Regions from separate parts of the Streptomyces sp. NPDC086147 genome, predicted to be linked through region 2. Evidence: riboswitches for the same ligand, from Rfam matches in the RefSeq annotation. Region 2 holds a riboswitch; each other region holds the start of a gene.
The links. Region 2 has a riboswitch for thiamine pyrophosphate ahead of thiC (phosphomethylpyrimidine synthase ThiC). Riboswitches for the same ligand answer to the same signal wherever they lie in the genome.
Positions count from the first base shown of each region.

Region 1: it holds a riboswitch for thiamine pyrophosphate, as region 2 does, so the genes downstream of both, AB0398_RS04410 (thiamine ABC transporter substrate-binding protein) here and thiC (phosphomethylpyrimidine synthase ThiC) in region 2, are expected to answer to the same signal.
Region 3: it holds a riboswitch for thiamine pyrophosphate, as region 2 does, so the genes downstream of both, thiO (glycine oxidase ThiO) here and thiC (phosphomethylpyrimidine synthase ThiC) in region 2, are expected to answer to the same signal.

Region 1 covers NZ_JBFBJO010000001.1:931,756-935,024, forward strand. The annotation lists gene AB0398_RS04400 (phosphatidate cytidylyltransferase) at 1-200, shown strand, start outside; gene rlmN (23S rRNA (adenine(2503)-C(2))-methyltransferase RlmN) at 281-1,387, shown strand; TPP riboswitch at 1,417-1,527, shown strand; gene AB0398_RS04410 (thiamine ABC transporter substrate-binding protein) at 1,609-2,703, shown strand; gene AB0398_RS04415 (iron ABC transporter permease) at 2,742-3,269, shown strand, end outside.
Region 2 covers NZ_JBFBJO010000003.1:175,384-178,652, forward strand. The annotation lists gene thiC (phosphomethylpyrimidine synthase ThiC) at 1-1,791, opposite strand, end outside; TPP riboswitch at 1,785-1,931, opposite strand; gene AB0398_RS08875 (YibE/F family protein) at 2,003-3,269, shown strand, end outside.
Region 3 covers NZ_JBFBJO010000006.1:814-4,082, reverse strand. The annotation lists gene AB0398_RS15370 (thiazole synthase) at 1-591, opposite strand, end outside; gene thiS (sulfur carrier protein ThiS) at 597-836, opposite strand; gene thiO (glycine oxidase ThiO) at 833-2,071, opposite strand; TPP riboswitch at 2,069-2,181, opposite strand; gene AB0398_RS15355 (FAD-dependent oxidoreductase) at 2,275-3,269, shown strand, end outside.

The sequences.
Region 1 (3,269 bases), on a different contig from region 2:
GCCTGATCCTCGGTCTCGCGGTGGCGGCGAGCGCGACGCTCGGCGACCTCGGCGAGTCGATGATCAAGCGCGACCTGGGCATCAAGGACATGGGCACGCTCCTGCCCGGCCACGGCGGCATCATGGACCGGCTGGACTCGCTGCTGCCGACGGCGCCGGTGGTGTGGTTGCTGCTCGCGCTGTTCGTCGGCACCGGCTGACCTGCGTTTCCTCGGTCGAGGGGCCCGTTGTCCACAGGACGGCGGGTCCCTCTTCGTATCTCTGCGACACTGGTAGCACCATGCCCAAGCCCGGAGAACTCACTTTCGTCGCCCCCCGCGGAGCCAAGAAGCCGCCGCGGCACCTCGCCGACCTCACGCCCGCCGAGCGGAAGGAGGCCGTCGCCGCGATCGGCGAGAAGCCCTTCCGCGCCAAGCAGCTGTCCACGCACTACTTCGCGCGGTACGCGCACGACCCCGCCGAGTGGACCGACATCCCGGCCGCCTCGCGGGAGAAGCTGGCCGGGGAGCTGCTGCCCGACCTGATGTCCGTGGTGCGGCACATCTCGTGCGACGACGACACCACCCGCAAGACCCTGTGGCGGCTGCACGACGGCACGCTCGTGGAGTCGGTGCTCATGCGCTACCCGGACCGGGTCACCATGTGCATCTCCTCGCAGGCCGGCTGCGGGATGAACTGCCCGTTCTGCGCGACCGGACAGGCCGGTCTCGACCGGAACCTGTCGACCGCCGAGATCGTGCACCAGATCGTCGACGGCATGCGGTCCCTGCGCGACGGCGAGGTCCCCGGCGGCCCGGCCCGCCTGTCGAACATCGTGTTCATGGGCATGGGCGAGCCGCTCGCCAACTACAAGCGGGTCGTCGGCGCCATCCGCCGCCTCACCGACCCCGAGCCGGACGGCCTGGGCCTGTCCCAGCGCGGCATCACCGTCTCCACCGTCGGACTCGTGCCCGCGATGCTGCGCTTCGCCGACGAGGGCTTCAAGTGCCGGCTCGCGGTCTCCCTGCACGCCCCGGACGACGAGCTGCGCGACACCCTCGTGCCCGTCAACACGCGCTGGAAGGTCCGGGAGGTCCTCGACGCCGCCTGGGAGTACGCGGAGAAGTCCGGGCGCCGGATCTCCATCGAGTACGCCCTCATCCGGGACATCAACGACCAGGCCTGGCGCGGCGACCTGCTCGGCCGGCTGCTCAAGGGCAAGCGGGTCCACGTCAACCTGATCCCGCTGAACCCGACGCCCGGGTCGAAGTGGACGGCGTCGCGCCCAGAGGACGAGAAGGCCTTCGTGGAGGCGATCGCCCGCCACGGCGTGCCGGTGACCGTGCGGGACACCCGAGGTCAGGAGATCGACGGTGCCTGTGGACAGCTGGCCGCCGCCGAGCGCTGAGCTTGTACCCTGAGCTCGAACACATCTCCATATTCCGACAGGGGAGCGCCACAGCGCTGAGAGTGCGGTGTCCGTCAGACCGCAGACCCTCTGAACCTCGCCCAGGTCATTCTGGGTAGGAAGTTCGGTCGTAACTCAAGCTGTTGCGCCCTGCCCGCGCCCGGTCCGCCGGCCGCGGGCGGGGCCGCGTCTCTTCCTGGTCACCCCCAGGAGGAATCTCAGTGAGCATCAAGAAGACGGCCGCCGTCGCGCTCGTCGCGGCGCTGGGCGTCACGACCCTCGCCGCCTGCGGCACCGACGACGCCCGCGAGGCCGCCGGCAAGACCGGCACGCCCGCGCCGAAGACCGTGACGCTGGTGAGCCACGACTCGTTCAACGCCTCCAAGGAGGTGCTGGCCGAGTTCACGAAGCAGACCGGGTTCACCGTCAAGGTCCTCAAGGCCGGCGACGCCGGCGAGGCGGTCAACAAGGAGATCCTGACCAAGGGCTCCCCGCAGGGCGACGTCTTCTTCGGCGTCGACAACACCCTCCTGTCCCGCGCCCTCGACAACGGCATCTTCGTGCCGTACGAGGCGAAGGGCCTGGACGGGATCCCGGCGGAGTACCGGCTCGACAAGGAGAACCGGGTCACCCCGATCGACTCCGGCGACATCTGCGTCAACTACGACAAGAAGTACTTCGCCGACAAGAAGCTGGCGCCGCCGGTGACCTTCGACGACCTGGCGAAGCCGGAGTACAAGGACCTGCTGGTGGTCGAGAACCCGGAGCGGTCCTCCCCGGGCCTCGGCTTCCTCCTCGGCACGGCCGCGAAGTACGGCGACGACGGCTGGCAGGACTACTGGAAGAAGCTCAAGGCCAACGGCGTGAAGACCGTCGACAGCTGGGAGCTCGCCTACAACCAGGAGTTCTCCGGTTCGGCCGGCGGCAAGCAGGCCAAGGGCGACCGGCCGCTCGTCGTGTCGTACGCCTCCAGCCCGCCGGTCGAGGTGCTGTACGGCGAGCCGCAGCCGAAGGTCGCGCCCACCGGCGTCTCCACCGGCACCTGCTTCCGGCAGACCGAGTTCGCGGGCCTGCTGAACGGGGCGAAGAACCCCGAGGGCGGCAAGGCGCTGATCGACTTCCTGATCTCGAAGAAGTTCCAGGAGGACATGCCGCTCCAGATGTTCGTGAACCCGGTGGCGAAGGGCGCGGTGCTGCCAGAGCTGTTCACGAAGCACGGCGTGGTCGTGGAGAAGCCGGAGACGATGGAGCCCGGGAAGATCGCCGAGAAGCGTGACGCGTGGATCCAGCAGTGGTCGTCGCTCGTCCTGAAGTAAGGCGCGACCCGCGCGGGAACGCGGCGCGGCTCGGGCTCATGGCCCTGCCTGTCGCGTTCTTCGCGGTGTTCTTCGCGTGGCCCGTCGTGTCCATCGTGGACCGGGGCCTGCGGCCCGGCGGCGACTGGCGGTTCGGCCGGATCGGCGAGGTGCTGTCCCGGCCGGACGTCCTGGACGTGCTCGGCTTCACCGCCTGGCAGGCGCTCGCCTCCACCGGTCTCACCCTGCTCGTCGCCCTGCCCGGCGCGTACGTCTTCGCCCGCTTCGACTTCCCCGGCAAGAGCGTCCTGCGGGCCGTGGTCACGGTGCCGTTCGTGCTGCCCACCGTCCTGGTCGGCACGGCGTTCCTGGCCCTGGTCGGCCGGAACGGGCTCACGGACGAGCTGTGGGGGCTGCGGCTCGACACGAGCGTGTGGGCGATCCTCCTCGCCCACGTCTTCTTCAACTACGCGGTCGTCGTCCGGACCGTCGGCGGCCTCTGGTCGCAGCTCGACCCGCGCCAGGAGGAGGCCGCCCGGGTCCTCGGCGCCTCGCGCTTCACGGCCTGGCGGACGGTGACGCTGCCC
Region 2 (3,269 bases):
GCCGCCGCCCGTCTCCGCGAGCGGCAGGTACACGCGGTTGCCCGCCGCCGCGAACTCCTTCGACTTCTCCGCCATGCCGGCCTCGATCTCCTGCTCCGTGCCGCCGTGTTCGCGGCGGATGTCCTGGGAGATCTTCATCGAGCAGAACTTCGGACCGCACATCGAGCAGAAGTGCGCGGTCTTCGCGGGCTCCGCCGGCAGCGTCTCGTCGTGGAACTCGCGCGCGGTGTCCGGGTCGAGGGCCAGGTTGAACTGGTCCTCCCAGCGGAACTCGAAGCGCGCGTCCGAGAGCGCGTCGTCCCACTCCTGCGCGCCCGGGTGCCCCTTGGCGAGGTCCGCCGCGTGGGCCGCGATCTTGTACGTGATGACACCGGTCTTCACGTCGTCGCGGTTGGGCAGGCCCAGGTGCTCCTTGGGCGTCACGTAGCAGAGCATCGCCGTGCCCCACCAGGCGATCATCGCCGCGCCGATGCCGGAGGTGATGTGGTCGTACGCGGGCGCGACGTCCGTGGTCAGCGGGCCGAGCGTGTAGAACGGCGCCTCCTCGCAGATCTCCTGCTGGAGGTCGATGTTCTCCTTGATCTTGTGCATCGGGACGTGTCCCGGGCCCTCGATCATCGTCTGCACGTTGTGGCGCTTGGCGATCGTGTTCAGCTCGCCGAGCGTCCTCAACTCCGCGAACTGGGCGGCGTCGTTGGCGTCGGCGATCGAGCCGGGGCGCAGGCCGTCGCCGAGCGAGTACGTGACGTCGTACGCCGCCAGGATCTCGCAGAGCTCCTCGAAGTGCGTGTAGAGGAAGTTCTCCCGGTGGTGCGCGAGGCACCAGGCGGCCATGATCGAGCCGCCGCGCGAGACGATGCCGGTCTTGCGGCGCGCGGTGAGCGGCACGTACGGCAGGAGCACGCCGGCGTGCACGGTCATGTAGTCCACGCCCTGCTCGGCCTGCTCGATCACCGTGTCCTTGTAGATCTCCCAGCTCAGCTCCTCGGCCCTGCCGTCGACCTTCTCCAGGGCCTGGTAGAGCGGCACGGTGCCGATCGGCACGGGGGAGTTGCGCAGCACCCACTCGCGGGTGGTGTGGATGTTGCGGCCGGTGGACAGGTCCATGACCGTGTCGGCGCCCCACTTGGTCGCCCAGGTCATCTTCTCCACCTCCTCCTCGATGGAGGAGGTGACGGCGGAGTTGCCGATGTTGGCGTTGACCTTCACCAGGAACCGCTTGCCGATGATCATCGGCTCGATCTCCGGGTGGTTGACGTTCGCCGGGAGCACGGCCCGGCCCGCCGCGATCTCCTCCCGCACGACCTCGGGGGAGACGTTCTCGCGGATCGCGACGTACTCCATCTCCGGCGTGATCTCGCCACGGCGGGCGTACGCGAGCTGCGTCACCGCCTGGCCGGAGCGGCCCCGGCGCGGCAGGCGGGGGCGGCCGGGGAAGACCGCGTCGAGGTTCTTGAGGCCGCCGCCGCGCGGCGAGGTGTGCTTGATGCCGTCGTCCTCGGGGCGGGCCGGGCGGCCCGCGTACTCCTCAGTGTCGCCGCGCGCGATGATCCAGTTCTCGCGCAGCGGCGGCAGGCCCCGCCGCACGTCGGTGTCGACGGTGGGATCGGTGTACGGGCCGGAGGTGTCGTACAGCGTGACGTCCCTGCCGTTGGTGAGGTGCACCTGACGGACCGGCACCCGCAGGTCGGGGCGCGAGCCCTGGACGTATCCCTTGTGCCAGCCCGGCGTGCGCCCGGCGGACTGGTCGTTCTGGTCGGAGGCAGGCGTGCGTGCGTCCTGAATGGTCATGAGACCGATCTCCCTACGCCGGCATTACCCGGTAACAGGTTCGGCGGTCGGCGCAGCCTCCTCCCGTACGTACATCGGTACGCGCGTACGGTGATCAGCGCCCTCTCAGCCCGGTGCTCCGAGCTCCCGCGTGTGCAAAGGTGTCACCACGCTAGCGCCATCCCGGGCGTGCTGAACAGTGGGCCCCCGCCGTTCTTGCGATGATCGGTCGGTGACTTCCCCCCAGCAGACCCCCGAGCCCCACGACCACTCCCACGGCCCGGACCCGTCCCACGGCCATGGATCCGGCGGCGGAGCAGGGCACGGATCCGGGCACGGCCCCGGTCATGGAGCCGGACACGGGCACAGCCACAGTCACGGGCCCGCCGCCCCCGTCTCCCGGCACCTGCGCAAGGTCATCGCCGCCGTCCTGGTCCCCTTCGCCACCGCCGTCCTGGTCGGGCTCGCGGTCCTGTGGCCCGGCGGCGCCCCGCCGCACGAGCGCACCGGCGTCGGTTTCGACCGCCAGACCGAACAGGGCAAGGTCGTCTCCGTCGAGCAGGTCGACTGCAAGGTCGTGAACGCCGGTCAGGTCCCACCGACCGGGGACACCTCGACACCGGAGGGGCGCGAGGCGGTCGAGGCCCAGCAGGGGGACTGCAAGAGGGCGAAGATCGAGGTCACGACAGGAGCGAACAAGGGACGCGAGTTCACCGAGATCGTGCAGCCGGGCGCACCGCGCCAGCTGGAGGAGGGGCAGGGCGTGGTGGTGGCGTACGCCCCCGACGCCCCGTACGACCTCCAGTACTCGGTGACGGACGTAAACCGGAAGGTGCCGTTGGCGGTGCTCGCCGGCATCTTCGCCCTCGCGGTCGTGGCGGTCGGGCGGATGCGGGGGCTCATGGCCCTGGTCGCGCTCGCCGTGAGTTTCCTGGTGCTGATGTTCTTCATCCTGCCCGCGATCCTGCAGGGGTCGAACCCGCTGGTGGTGGCGGTGGTCGGGTCGAGCGCGATCATGCTGATCGCGCTCTACATGTGCCACGGCCTCTCGGCCCGCACCTCGGTCGCGGTGCTCGGCACGCTGATCTCGCTGCTGCTCATCGGGCTGCTCGGCTCGCTCTTCATCGGCTGGGCGTCGCTCAGCGGCAACACCGACGACAACACCGGCCTGATCAAGGGCCTCTACCCGGACATCGACATGTCCGGTCTGCTGTTGGCCAGTGTGATCATCGGTTCCCTCGGTGTGCTCGACGACGTGACCGTCACCCAGACCTCGGCCGTCTGGGAACTGCACCAGGCCGATCCGAGCATGGGGCCGCGCGGCCTGTACCGGGCGGGGATCCGGATCGGCCGCGACCACATCGCCTCGGTCGTGAACACGCTGGTGCTCGCCTACGCGGGCGCCGCCCTGCCGCTGCTGCTGCTCTTCTCCATCGCGCAGAGCAGCATGGGGACGGTGGCCAACAGCGAGCTGGTGGCCGAGGAGATCGTCCGGACGC
Region 3 (3,269 bases), on a different contig from region 2:
CATCGCGAGCGCCGCGTCCGACGCCGTGCCGGCCCCCGCGTCCAGGATCACCGGCACCCCGGCCCGCTCCGTGATCAGCCGGAAGTTGTGCGGGTTGCGGATGCCGAGCCCGGAGCCGATGGGGGAGCCGAGCGGCATGATCGCCGCGCACCCGACGTCCTCCAGCTTCCGGGCGAGGACCGGGTCGTCGTTGGTGTACGGCAGGACGGTGAAGCCGTCGTCGACCAGGGTCTCCGCCGAGTTCAGGAGCTCCTCCCCGTCCGGCAGCAGGGTCCGCTCGTCGGCGACGACCTCCAGCTTGATCCAGTCGGTGCCGAGCGCCTCCCGGGCGAGCCGGGCGGTCAGGACCGCCTCGCCGGCCGTGAAGCAGCCCGCCGTGTTGGGCAGGACCCGGATGCCGAGCCGGTCCAGGACGGAGAGGACCGAGCCCCGCACGGTCGGGTCCAGGCGCCGCATGGCGACCGTGGTCAGCTCCGTGCCGCTGGCGACCAGGGAGCGCTCCAGGACGTCGAGGCTGGGCGCGCCGCCGGTGCCCATGATCAGGCGGGAGGAGAACTCCGTACCGCCGAGGACGAACACGTCGTCGGACATCGCGCTCAGCCCCCCTGCACCGCGGTGAGGACCTCGACCCGGTCCCCGTCGCCGAGCCGCGTCGACGCCCACTCGCCGCGCGGCACCACCGTCTCGTTGACGGCGGCGGCCACCCCGGAGGGGGCCGCGGTCAGGGTCGCCACGAGGGCGTCGAGGGAGACGGGGCCGGAGAGTTCGCGCGCCTCCCCGTTCACGGACACGGTCACGGTCGTGGTCGCGTCGTCGGCGGGCGGGTTCGCGCTCATGCGGGCTGCTCCTGACGTGCGGGAGGGGCGGGGGAGAAACGGCGGGGCGTGAAGGGGCGGGCCTCGTCGGGCAGGGCGCCCGTGGTGAGCACCTCGGCCATGACGTCGCCGGTGACGGGGGTCAGCAGCACCCCGTTGCGGTAGTGGCCGGTGGCCAGGTGCAGGCCGGGCAGGGAGGTGGGGCCGAGCAGCGGCGCGTTGTCCGGCGAGGCGGGGCGCAGCCCGGCCAGGGTCTCGGTGAGCGGCAGCTCGGTGAGGCCGGGCACCAGCTCGTGGGCGTCGCGCAGCAGCTCGTACACCCCGCCCGCCGTCACCGTGGTGTCCCAGCCCAGCTCCTCGCTGGTGGCGCCGACGACCAGCTCGCCGTTCTCACGGGGCACCAGGTAGACGTGGCTGCCGCGGACGACGGCCCGGACGGTCCGGGAGAGGAAGGGGGCGTACGCGGGCGGCACCCGCAGGCGCAGGACCTGGCCCTTCACCGGGCGGACCGGCGGAAGCACCTCGTCCGGCACCCCCGCGAGCCGCCCGCTCAGGCTGCCCGCCGCGAGCACGGTCTGCCCGGCCGCCAGCTCCCCGCCCCCGGCCAGGACCGCGCCGCGCGCCCGGTCCCGCACCACGCTCAGGCGCTCCGCGAGGGCCCGGTGGAAGACCACCCCGGCCCGCTCGCAGGCGACGACGAGCGCGGCGGCGAGCCGGCGCGGGTCCACCTGGTGGTCGCCGTCGACCCGCAGGCCGCCGCGCACCCCCGGCGCCAGCATCGGCTCCAGACGGCGGCACTCGCGGCCGCTCAGCCACTCCGAGGCGAGCCCGCAGCGGGTCTGCAGGGCGTGCAGCTCGCGCAGGTGGGCCCGGTCGTCGGCGTCCAGGGCGACGGCGAGGGTGCCGCAGGCGCGGTAGCCGACGTCGAGCCCGGTGGCCTCCTCCAGCTCGGCGACGAAGGCCGGATAGCGGGCGGCGGAGGCGAGGTTGAGCCCGAGCAGGGTCTCCTCGCCGTAGTGCAGCTCGGTGACGGCGGCGAGCATCCCGGCCGCGACCCGCGCGGCCCCGCCGCCCGGCTCCGGGTCGACGACGGCGGTGCTCAGCCCGCGCCGCGCGGCCCGCCAGGCCGTGACCAGGCCGATGATCCCGCCCCCGACCACGAGGACGTCGAAGGCCCTTCGGCCGTCGGAGGCTCCCCGTGCGCCGGAAGCCCCTCCCGCGCCGGAGGATCCCTGTGCATCGTCGGAAGAACGCATGGGCGTCCAGCCCCTCCCTTCGCCGGCATGACCCGGATCAGGTTCGTACGGTCGGAGGCCGGCCAGCCTCCCTCTCAGCCCGGTGCGTCCGGGCTCCCGCGAGTGCTTTACGCCCGCCAGACTAGCTTCCGCCCCGCGTCCGTCACGAGGGGGCCGCGACCCCCACCCCACCTGACGGGCCGTCAGTTACGTAAGGTGGCCGTGTGAGCGAGCAGAAGCAGACCCAGCGGCGCGTCGTGGTCGTCGGCGCCGGAATGGCGGGCGTCCAGACCGCCGTCGCCCTCCGCGAGCAGGGCTTCACCGGCCCCGTGACCCTCCTCGGGGCCGAACCCCACCAGCCCTACGACCGGCCCCCGCTCTCCAAGGCGGTCCTCCTCGGGAAGGCCGAGGACTCCGCCTTCGAGGTCGACTTCGAGGAGCTCGGCGTCGAACTCCGGCTCGGCGTGGACGTCACCGGACTGCGCGCCGCCGACCACGAGGTCGACACCGAGGCCGGACCCGTCCCGTACGACACGCTGGTGATCGCCACCGGCGCCCACCCGGTCACCCTGCCCGGCTCCGAGGGCGTCCCCGGCGTCCACCTGCTCCGCACCCTCGACGACGCCGTGCGCCTCGGGCCCGTCCTGGAGCGCCGCCACACCGTCGTGGTCGTCGGCGCCGGCTGGATCGGCGCCGAGTTCGCCACCGCCGCGCTCGCGGCCGGCTGCGCCGTCACCGTCGTCGAGGCCGCGGACCTCCCGCTCGCCGGCACCCTGCCCGCCGAGGTCGCCGCCCCCATGGCCGAGTGGTACGGGGCGAACGGCGCCGAACTCCTCACCCACGCGCGCGTGGACACCGTCGAACCCGGCCGGGTCCTCCTCGCCGACGGCCGCGAACTGCCCGCCGAGGCCGTCGTCGTCGGCATCGGCGCCCGCCCCGCCACCGGCTGGCTCGCCGGCTCGGGCATCGCCCTCGACCCGAGCGGCGCCGTCACCGCCGACGACCGGCTGCGCACCTCCCTGCCCGACGTGTACGCGGTCGGGGACTGCGCCTCCTTCCCCTCCGCCCGCTACGGCGAGCGCCTCCTCGTCCACCACTGGGACAACGCCCTCCAGGGCCCGCGCGCGGTCGCCGCCGCGATCACGGGCGCCGGCACCGGGCCGTACGACCCCGTGCCGTACTTCTGGTCCGAGCAGTTCGGGCGCTTCGTCCAGTACGC